Linked DNA regions of Microbulbifer sp. A4B17. The protein of the gene in region 1 interacts with the protein of each later gene in a pairwise test. Links are inferred from orthologs where the notes say so. Each region holds a gene or a part of one and is shown on either strand. Other genes may lie near its edges.

Region 1 (4,544 bases):
ACAGTTCAACACATTTCCGGGAGAAAACAGATTAGGACTTTACCCAACTTTACACATTGGCTTTTTGCGATGAGCCGTTTAGTTGTAGTCTATTTTTTACCAGTAATGCAGATAGCAGAAAGATGAGAGTTGTAAAGCTGGGTGAGATTAAAGAACATGCAATCGCAAATAACTTGAAATAACATTTCAAAAAAGCAACCGGCCCCACGCTTTTTTGTGAACAGAGATCAGGCACAATGCTGGATAATAAAAAACACTTTACTTCCAGCACTGTCAAATAAAAACAAGATAAATTCGAGAATAAAAGTAAGGGTTATTTTCCGCTGGCAAAAAGCCCTGAAGATAAATAGCGATCGCCCCGATCACAGATAATTGCAACAATCGTCGCATTTTCTAGCTGCGCAGAAAGTCTTAATGCACCGGCTACTGCTCCCCCGGAAGAAACACCACAAAATATTCCCTCTTCTTTCGCCAGCCGGCGAGTCATGTCTTCAGCTTCCTGCTGGTCCATATCCATGACCATATCCACTTGCTCTGGGATGAAAATCTTCGGCAGATAGGCCTCCGGCCAACGACGAATCCCCGGTATACTGGAGCCCTCTGTCGGCTGTAGCCCAACAATTTGAATATTAGGATTTTGCTCTTTTAAATAGCGCCCGCACCCCATAATGGTGCCGGTCGTACCCATTGAAGAGACAAAGTGAGTTACCCTTCCTGCAGTCTGCTGCCAAATTTCCGGGCCTGTTCCTTCAAAATGCGCCAGTGGGTTATCGGAATTGGCAAACTGGTTAAGTACCAACCCCTTCTTATCTTCCTGCATTTGCAGGGCCAGATCCCGCGCCCCCTCCATACCTTCTTCAGCACTCACCAGGATCAACTCAGCACCATAAGCCGTCATTGAAGCTTTGCGCTCTTCGGTGGCGCTATCGGGCATAATCAAAATCATTTGATACCCCTTGATCGCTGCCGCCATTGCCAGAGCTATCCCAGTGTTGCCGCTGGTCGCTTCAATCAGAGTGTCTCCCGGCGAAATATAACCCGCAGCTTCCGCACGGTTAATCATTGAAAGTGCCGGGCGGTCTTTTACCGATCCCGCAGGGTTATTGCCTTCCAGCTTGAGCAAAACAGTATTGCTGGTTTCACCAGGCAGGCGCTGCAGTTTGACCAGCGGGGTATTGCCTACGCAGTCAGCAATTGTTGGGTAATCCATAATGCAATAAATTCCAGAAAAATCTCGCGGGAAGCAAGTGTACAGCATGGGGAACCATGCACTAAATACCGACTAATTTGGTCCACTCCCTGTCCGGGTTATTTAGACCCATGCACCCCCAACAATACCAGATCGGCTATGGACACTCTGCTGACCACCGTTCACAAAATGGAGCTTTGAGTCACTAAAGACTGTAATTTGTGACAAGAAAGGAGCTTTATCTGGCCGGCGAAGGAGTGCGCTTGGGTGCACATAACGGTAAAATGAGGCAAAAATAATCGTAAAAGGCCCCTTTTACCATGGCCCCCGGCAATCCTATTCTCTCAATCGAGGAACCAGAGCAACCTCGATCCCTACGAACCCTGGTATTTCGCCTCACTGTAGCACCCGCACTAATTCTGTCCCTGCTTCTTGCCCTCGTCTTCACCTTGCAACAAATGCACGATCGCCGCCAACTACTATTGAGTCACGGACGTGCCAGTGCCGAGCAGCTGGCTGAACTAATTGAGATGAGTGGCGGCCACCCCGCTGAGCTGCGAATGGAATGGCTGCGTAAAAGTCTGTTGGCACTGATGCTGGAAAAAGATATGGTCAGATCTGTTCATGTCTACTCCACCGAAGCCAGTGCCAAGCGAGCCCTCAACCCCAGTACCGGACTCAGCTTGTTAGCCAGCGTCGGGCCACGCCCGCGAACCCCTGTCAATAAAGATGTCCTTAACAAACGCGAACCCTTCATATTTGAGGACGACGAGACCCTTCAGGTTCTACAGCCACTAAAGGGCGATATCACCACTTGCTGGATCAGTATTGAGCTGCATCGCCCCTATTTCCTGGTGGGAACTTACCAGGTATTACTTGTGGGCTTGGTAGGATTGATTCTATGCACCCTTGCCGCACTAGCTTGGTCCGTCATTATGTCTGAACGCTTTGCCCACAGCCTGATAAGAATGGGGCATACGCTGGAGGCGATTGGTCGAGGCGAATTTGATCGGCGCACCCACGAAACAGAAAACCGGGAACTGGCGCAGCTGGGAAATCAAATTAATGAGATGGCTGAAAGCTTGTCCCATTACCAGCAGGAGTACAAGGCCAATTTATTGCAGTCTATGGATGACCTGCGCCAATCCCTGGACAGTATGGAAGAGCAAAATATTGAGCTGGACCTGGCACGCAAAAGGGCTCAGGAGGCGAGCAGGATTAAATCGACTTTCCTCGCAAACACCAGCCACGAGATCCGCACGCCTTTAAATGGCATTATCGGTTTTACCAACCTGTTGTTGAAAACAGGCATTGATGAATTACAACAGGATTATCTGCAAACCATTTTACGCTCATCAGAAAACCTGTTGACCACTATCAACGATATCCTGGATTTTTCTCGTATTGAATCCGGCAATCTGGTCCTTGACCACATCCCTATGGACCTGGGTTTACTGCTAGAGGAAACCCTGCAAATACTGGCTCCAAATGCCTACGAGCATCACCTGGAACTAGTACCCTTAATCGATTCTCAACTCCCCCCCACCCTGATCGGGGACCCATTGCGAATAAAGCAAATACTCACAAACCTGGTGGGTAATGCGGTGCGCAGCTCGGAGAATGGCAATATACCCGTACGCCTGTCCGTACACAGTGTTAAAGGCTCCGAGCTTATAATCCGCATCTCTGTTTCCGACCTGGGTAACCGAGTTGACGAAGCCAGTCGCCAGGAAATCCAGAGTATTCTCACTAGTAAAACCCCACAGCTCACCCAGCAAATCAGCGCTAACGGTTTGGGCATGTCTATTGCTCGCAGCCTGGTTGAGAGAATGAACGGCTTTACCGGTATCCAAGAAGTCGCCGATGAGGGTAATACCTGCTGGGTACAGTTTTCCCTCCAGGCAGAGCGCAATCGCGGTATGTATCCACGTATTCAGTACCCCGGCTGCCGGATATTGCTCGCAGATCCCAACTCTGCCACACGATCACAGGTGGCCCAACTTCTCAGCCAATGGCAAGCGGAACCCATAGAGCTGGGCGATACAGATACTTTACTACCTGCAATAGAACAGATGTGGCGGCACGACGCCCTTCCCGATGCTGTAATGATTGATACCGCTACCGCAGAGGGAGATTTCGATAGTTTCAGCAGCAAAGTCCAATCAATCGTGGATACTTACCAGTGCCGAGTTATTGTCCTGGGACCACCGGCAGAGCTGCGACGTTGCTATGATCAACTTCGCACCCGAACACTGACCTTCCTCGGAAAACCAGTAACCAGGGATAACTTACTGCGCTCTCTGAAGCGTGCTCTTCCCCAGCAGGGACAGCAACAGCGAGCTAGCGGTGGAGTTAAAGCCCTACCCTGGCCCGCCCCACCTCGTGTACTGGCTGTGGACGATCACGCGGCAAACCGACGGTTAGTGGGTGAGTTCCTGCGCGCACAGGATGTGGAAGTGGTAATTGCAGCCAGCGGTGAAGAAGCTCTGCAACACTGGCAACAGGGGGCATTCGACCTGGTATTTATGGATATACAGATGCCTGAAATGGATGGCATCGAGGCCACACGCCTGATTCGGGAACGGGAAACTGGTCGGCGTACACCGATTATCGCGCTCACCGCCCACGCCGGCGCCGAGGAGAAAGCCCGCTTGCTGTCTGCAGGATTGGACGATTACTTAAGCAAGCCGGTAAGTGAGGCCCAGCTCTCCGATATGATTAAACGATGGCTCAAGATCATCAGTCCCCAAATGGTCGAAAAAGTGAGTCTCGAAGAGATGCGACTAGTGGATATCGGGGAGTGCCTGACACTCGCTAACGGCGACGCCAAACTGGCCCGGGATATGCTGCGCATGTTGATCGATGGCCTCAGCTCAGACGAAAGAGAGCTGGAGCGGTTGTATAACCTGGGGGACTACAAAGGGATGTTCGAACTCACCCACCGCATGCATGGCGGCTGCTGTTATTGCGGAGTCTCACGCTTAAGGGAGTCCACTTGTGTACTACAGGAAGCGTTGCGCACCATCCAGGGCTCCGACAACCAAGCTTTTGATCAGCGTAAACTCAATGCCGTTCTCAGGGAAATCCGAGCCCTGCGGGAGTGGGCCTCAGAACAGGACCTGGATGCACTCTTCGGCCTGGAGGTAGTCGCCTAACAAGATTCAAATACTACAAATGCAAGCGCCGAGTCTTTTTCATCAGACAAGCTGAGATGAATTCTATCCACACCCAGAGTTTCGGCCCTCTCCTTAGCTGCGCCCGCCAGGACCACCTGCGGCGCGGCACCTTTGCGGCGGCGGACATCGATATCCTGCCAGGAAATCCCCTCACCAATCCCGGTACCCAAGGCCTTCGC
Region 2 (4,735 bases), 1.3 Mb from region 1 along the record:
ACGTTGCCCTGCGTCAGGAGCTGGATCTGTACGTATGTCAGCGCCCTGTGCGCTGGTTTAGCGGTGTACCTTCCCCGGTTAAAGAGCCGAACAAGGTAGACATGGTTATCTTCCGTGAAAACTCCGAAGATATCTACGCTGGTATCGAGTGGAAAGCTGATACTGACGAAGCTAAGAAAGTAATCAAGTTCCTGCAGGACGAGATGGGTGTTAAGAAGATCCGTTTCCCTGAGAACTGCGGTATCGGTGTTAAGCCGGTTTCTGCTGAAGGTACCAAGCGTCTCGTGCGCAAGGCTATCCAGTACGCTGTGGACCAGGATCGCGATTCTGTAACCCTGGTACACAAAGGCAACATCATGAAGTTCACCGAGGGTGCCTTCGCTGATTGGGGTTACGAGCTGGCTCGCGACGAGTTTGGCGCTCAGCCGCTGGACGGTGGTCCCTGGCACAGCTTCAAGAACCCGAAGACTGGCAAAGAAATCGTTGTTAAGGATGTAATTGCTGACGCTATGTTGCAGCAGATCCTGCTGCGTCCGGCTGAGTACGATGTAATTGCCACCCTGAACCTGAACGGCGACTACCTGTCCGACGCACTGGCTGCACAGGTTGGTGGTATCGGTATTGCTCCTGGCGCAAACCTGTCCGACGACGTTGCCCTGTTCGAAGCGACCCACGGTACTGCGCCTAAGTACGCTGGCCAGGACAAGGTTAACCCGGGCTCCCTGATTCTTTCCGCTGAGATGATGCTGCGTCACCTGGGTTGGAATGAAGCTGCTGACCTGGTGATCAAGGGTATGGAAGGTGCTATCGAAGCCAAAACCGTAACCTACGATTTCGAGCGCCTGATGGACGGTGCTGAGCTGAAGTCCTGTTCTGCGTTTGGTGACGAAGTTATCAAGCACATGGCTTAAGCTGCATTCGTGAGGCTGGGCTGGCTTTGAGTTGGCCCGAGTCCCATGAAAAAAGCCCTTCACCTTGGTGAAGGGCTTTTTTATTGTCTGTTTGCTGGGCTCGCTTAGCCGACAGCTTCCGCTTCCTTCTCCCTCGATTTTTCTGTGTGTACTACATCAGATTCGCTGTTGTTCGAAGTGTTGGGTGAAGTGGTTTCTGAGGTCAGTGCGGAGATATTTGCAGCGTGGTAGCCCTTGTCTCCTCGAATAATATCGAAGGTGACTTGTTGGCCGGCCTTCAGGGTTCGGTAGCCTTCCATCTGAATTGCGGAATAGTGCGCGAACAGATCCTCCCCTCCCTCATCTGCAAGAATAAACCCATATCCCTTAGCGTTGTTGAACCACTTTACAGTACCGGTAGGCATAACGATTCCCTCTAATTGCCTGAGTGGCCCCTGGCCACCTTACAGAGTTTTTATATTTATTTGACCTGCTGGTTAGTCGGCTGCGATCCTATCTGCGACTAACGTTTGATGTAACGGTCACTACCTCTTGTAGTCAACAGCCGGGGTAATGTCAAGGCTCCCCGGTGACCGCTGTGTCAAAGGTCAAATAAGGTTACAATGTCACGTCATTGAAGGTTGCATTGGCTGCAATTTTCAGGCTCGATAGAATTCATTGATAATTGTTATGAGTACTTCGCGAATCATTAAACTAAGCTCCAGTGACTCCGATGGAGACAATCCTCACCTCGATGATTTCGATGGTGAGTTGGCCCTTGAGGAGGCGCCGCCGCAACTGAAGCGGCCGCCGATGTATAAAGTTGTCATGCTCAACGATGACTACACCCCCATGGATTTTGTTGTTGAGACTCTGGAGTTGTTTTTTTCAGTAAACCGGGAGCGCGCCACACAGTTGATGTTGCAGGTTCACACACGGGGAAAAGCAGTGTGCGGTGTCTATACTCGGGATATAGCGGAGACAAAGGCCGCACAGGTCAATCAGTTCGCTCAAGAGAATGAGCATCCCCTGTTGTGTGAGATTGAAGCGGACGAAAGCAAAGAGGATTGATTCTGACAGAAAATGCTTTGAACAAAGGGTCCCGTCACCTGAAGGGAATCAGCCAGGATATAAACGCCGGCGAAGGGTGCGCGCCTACCAGCGGAGTCGGCGGGAAATATTGGCGATTAGGGTTTGAGGTTTAGATGCTCAGCAAGGACTTAGAGGTAACGCTTAATCTAGCGTTCAAAGGTGCTCGAGCGAAACGGCATGAGTTTATGACCGTTGAGCACCTATTGCTGGCGCTCTTGGATAACGAGTCCGCAGCAGATGTACTACATGCTTGTGGAGCGGATTTAAGTGCATTGCGCCGTGAACTCCTGGAGTTTGTAGACTCCACAACACCGTTGATCCCGGAGGCAGATACAGACCGCGAAACTCAGCCGACTCTGGGCTTCCAGAGGGTCCTGCAGAGGGCCGTATTCCATGTCCAGTCATCCGGTAAAAAGGAAGTTACGGGAGCTAATGTCCTGGTTGCTATTTTCTGTGAGCAGGAGAGCCAGGCTGTTTACTACTTGAAGCAGCAGAGTGTTGCCCGGATAGACGTAGTCAACTACATCACCCACGGAATTTCCCGCGTTGGCTCCAGTGGTAATAATCACCATCACGGTTCTGATACTGCACCTGAGCAGGTAGATGAGGAAATTAGTGGGGGTGCTGAGCCTGGTGGTTCCGACCCCCTGGAAAGTTATGCCACCAACCTCAACCAGGAGGCAATTCTTGGTCGCATTGATCCACTGGTTGGTCGTGCCCCTGAAGTGGAGCGCGTCACTCAGGTTCTGGCTCGTCGCCGCAAAAACAATCCATTGCTGGTTGGTGAGTCCGGTGTAGGTAAGACCGCAATTGCCGAAGGATTGGCGCGGCGTATTGTCGATGAGGATATCCCTGAGCCTTTGAAAGAGAGCACTATTTACTCTCTGGATCTCGGCTCCCTGTTGGCGGGAACCAAGTATCGCGGTGATTTTGAGAAGCGCTTTAAGGCCCTGTTGGCTGAGCTCAAGAAGCGTGAGCACGCCGTACTGTTTATTGATGAGATCCACACCATCATCGGGGCCGGCGCCGCTTCAGGAGGCGTCATGGATGCCTCCAACCTGCTTAAGCCGCTACTTTCCAGCGGTCAATTGCGCTGTATAGGTTCCACAACTTTTACTGAATATCGCGGTATCTTTGAAAAAGATCGCGCTCTATCTCGCCGTTTTCAAAAGATTGATGTCAGTGAGCCTTCGGTTGAGGAGACTGTGCAGATTCTTCAAGGGCTCAGAAGCTGCTTTGAGGATCATCACAAGGTCCGCTTTACCGATGGGGCTCTGGATGCTGCAGCCCAGCTCTCCAGTCGCCATATCACCGAGCGGTTCCTGCCGGATAAGGCCATTGATGTGATCGATGAGGCCGGAGCTTACCAATCCCTGTTGCCTGAAGAGGACCGCAAAGAGGTTATCGGGGTCTGTGAGATTGAGATGGTTATCGCCAAGATGGCGAGAATACCCGCCAAGAGTGTGTCTGCTTCTGACAAGGAGCAGCTGTCACGGCTCGATGACAATCTCAAAATGGTGGTGTTTGGGCAGGATAGCGCCATTGATGCCCTGGGTACGGCAATTAAGTTGAGTCGCGCGGGGCTGGGTTCTGAAGAGAAGCCTATAGGCTCCTTCCTGTTTTCGGGACCCACCGGTGTTGGCAAGACGGAGCTCTGTCGTCAGTTGGCAAAGGTAATGGGTATCGAGCTGATTCGCTTTGACATGTCCGAGTACATGGAGCGTCATACGGTTTCCCGCTTGATAGGTGCGCCTCCTGGGTATGTTGGTTTTGACCAGGGCGGTTTACTGACCGATTCGGTGACCAAACATCCCCACAGTGTTGTGCTGCTCGACGAGATTGAGAAGGCGCATCCCGAAGTATTCAATCTGCTGCTGCAGGTGATGGATCACGGCACTCTGACTGATAACAATGGCCGCAAAGCGGACTTCCGGAATGTCATCCTGATTATGACTACCAATGCGGGCGCTGAGGTGATGAGCCGCCGTTCGATCGGTTTCTCCCATCAAGATCACTCCACCGATGGGATGGAGGAGATCAAAAAGATGTTTACTCCGGAATTCCGCAATCGCCTCGATAATATTATCCAGTTCCGCTCCCTGCCTCTGGAGGTGGTGAAGACGGTAGTGGACAAGTTTATCGTTGAGCTGCAGGCGCAGTTGGATGACTCCAAAGTGACTTTGGTTGTCGATGATGAGGCCCGTGAGTGGCTGGCAGTGCGGGGTTATGACGAGAAAATGGGAGCGAGGCCTATGTCTCGCCTGATTCGCGACAAGCTGCGCAAGCCTCTGGCGGAAGCCGTGCTCTTTGGTGAGCTGGCGGAAGAGGGGGGGCGTGTTTGTGTCACAATTGAAGATGATGAGCTGGCGATTAAAACGGCGGTGCCTGCCTAAAATAAATTAGTTCCAGCCAAGCAATAAAAAAGCCACCGGAAGGTGGCTTTTTTAATTCGGGCCAAATTGCCTTGCGGAATTTGGCCTCTGAGCGAATTAGCGCGCGCGGTACGTAATGCGGCCCTTGCTCAGGTCGTATGGAGTCAGCTCCACTTTCACCTTGTCGCCGGTGAGAATGCGAATGTAGTTTTTGCGCATCTTTCCGGAGATGTGCGCAATTACCACGTGTCCGTTTTCCAGCTTTACGCGGAAAGTGGTGTTCGGCAGGGTGTCGATCACCTCGCCTTCCATTTCAATATAATCGTCTTTTGCCATGCGGCAGCAACCTTACAATAACTTGATCAGACCTTTACCCCGGAG

What was found.
Region 2: the proteins of BTJ40_RS15420 (region 1) and clpA interact in binary tests that used the Escherichia coli proteins (3 or more experiments, as listed by UniProt). The link is inferred for Microbulbifer sp. A4B17 from one-to-one orthologs.

Annotation. Positions count from the first base shown.
Region 1 is NZ_CP029064.1:3,497,135-3,501,678, forward strand. The notes cover bases 1,143-4,544. They hold BTJ40_RS15420 (response regulator), read left to right. Parts: upstream 1,143-1,509; coding sequence 1,510-4,344; downstream 4,345-4,544. Other genes in these bases: cysM (cysteine synthase CysM), read right to left, coding at 1,143-1,210; acpS (holo-ACP synthase), read right to left, coding at 4,341-4,544. Also shown: more of cysM, read right to left, coding at 314-1,142. UniProt on the Escherichia coli protein: Member of the two-component regulatory system UvrY/BarA involved in the regulation of carbon metabolism via the CsrA/CsrB regulatory system. Phosphorylates UvrY, probably via a four-step phosphorelay.
Region 2 is NZ_CP029064.1:2,238,916-2,243,650, forward strand. The notes cover bases 1,755-4,735. They hold clpA (ATP-dependent Clp protease ATP-binding subunit ClpA), read left to right. Parts: upstream 1,755-2,095; coding sequence 2,096-4,375; downstream 4,376-4,735. Other genes in these bases: clpS (ATP-dependent Clp protease adapter ClpS), read left to right, coding at 1,755-1,961; infA (translation initiation factor IF-1), read right to left, coding at 4,472-4,690. Outside these bases: icd (NADP-dependent isocitrate dehydrogenase), read left to right, coding at 1-911; cold shock domain-containing protein CspD, read right to left, coding at 1,016-1,315; more of clpS, read left to right, coding at 1,581-1,754. UniProt on the Escherichia coli protein: ATP-dependent specificity component of the ClpAP protease. It directs the protease to specific substrates. It has unfoldase activity. The primary function of the ClpA-ClpP complex appears to be the degradation of unfolded or abnormal proteins.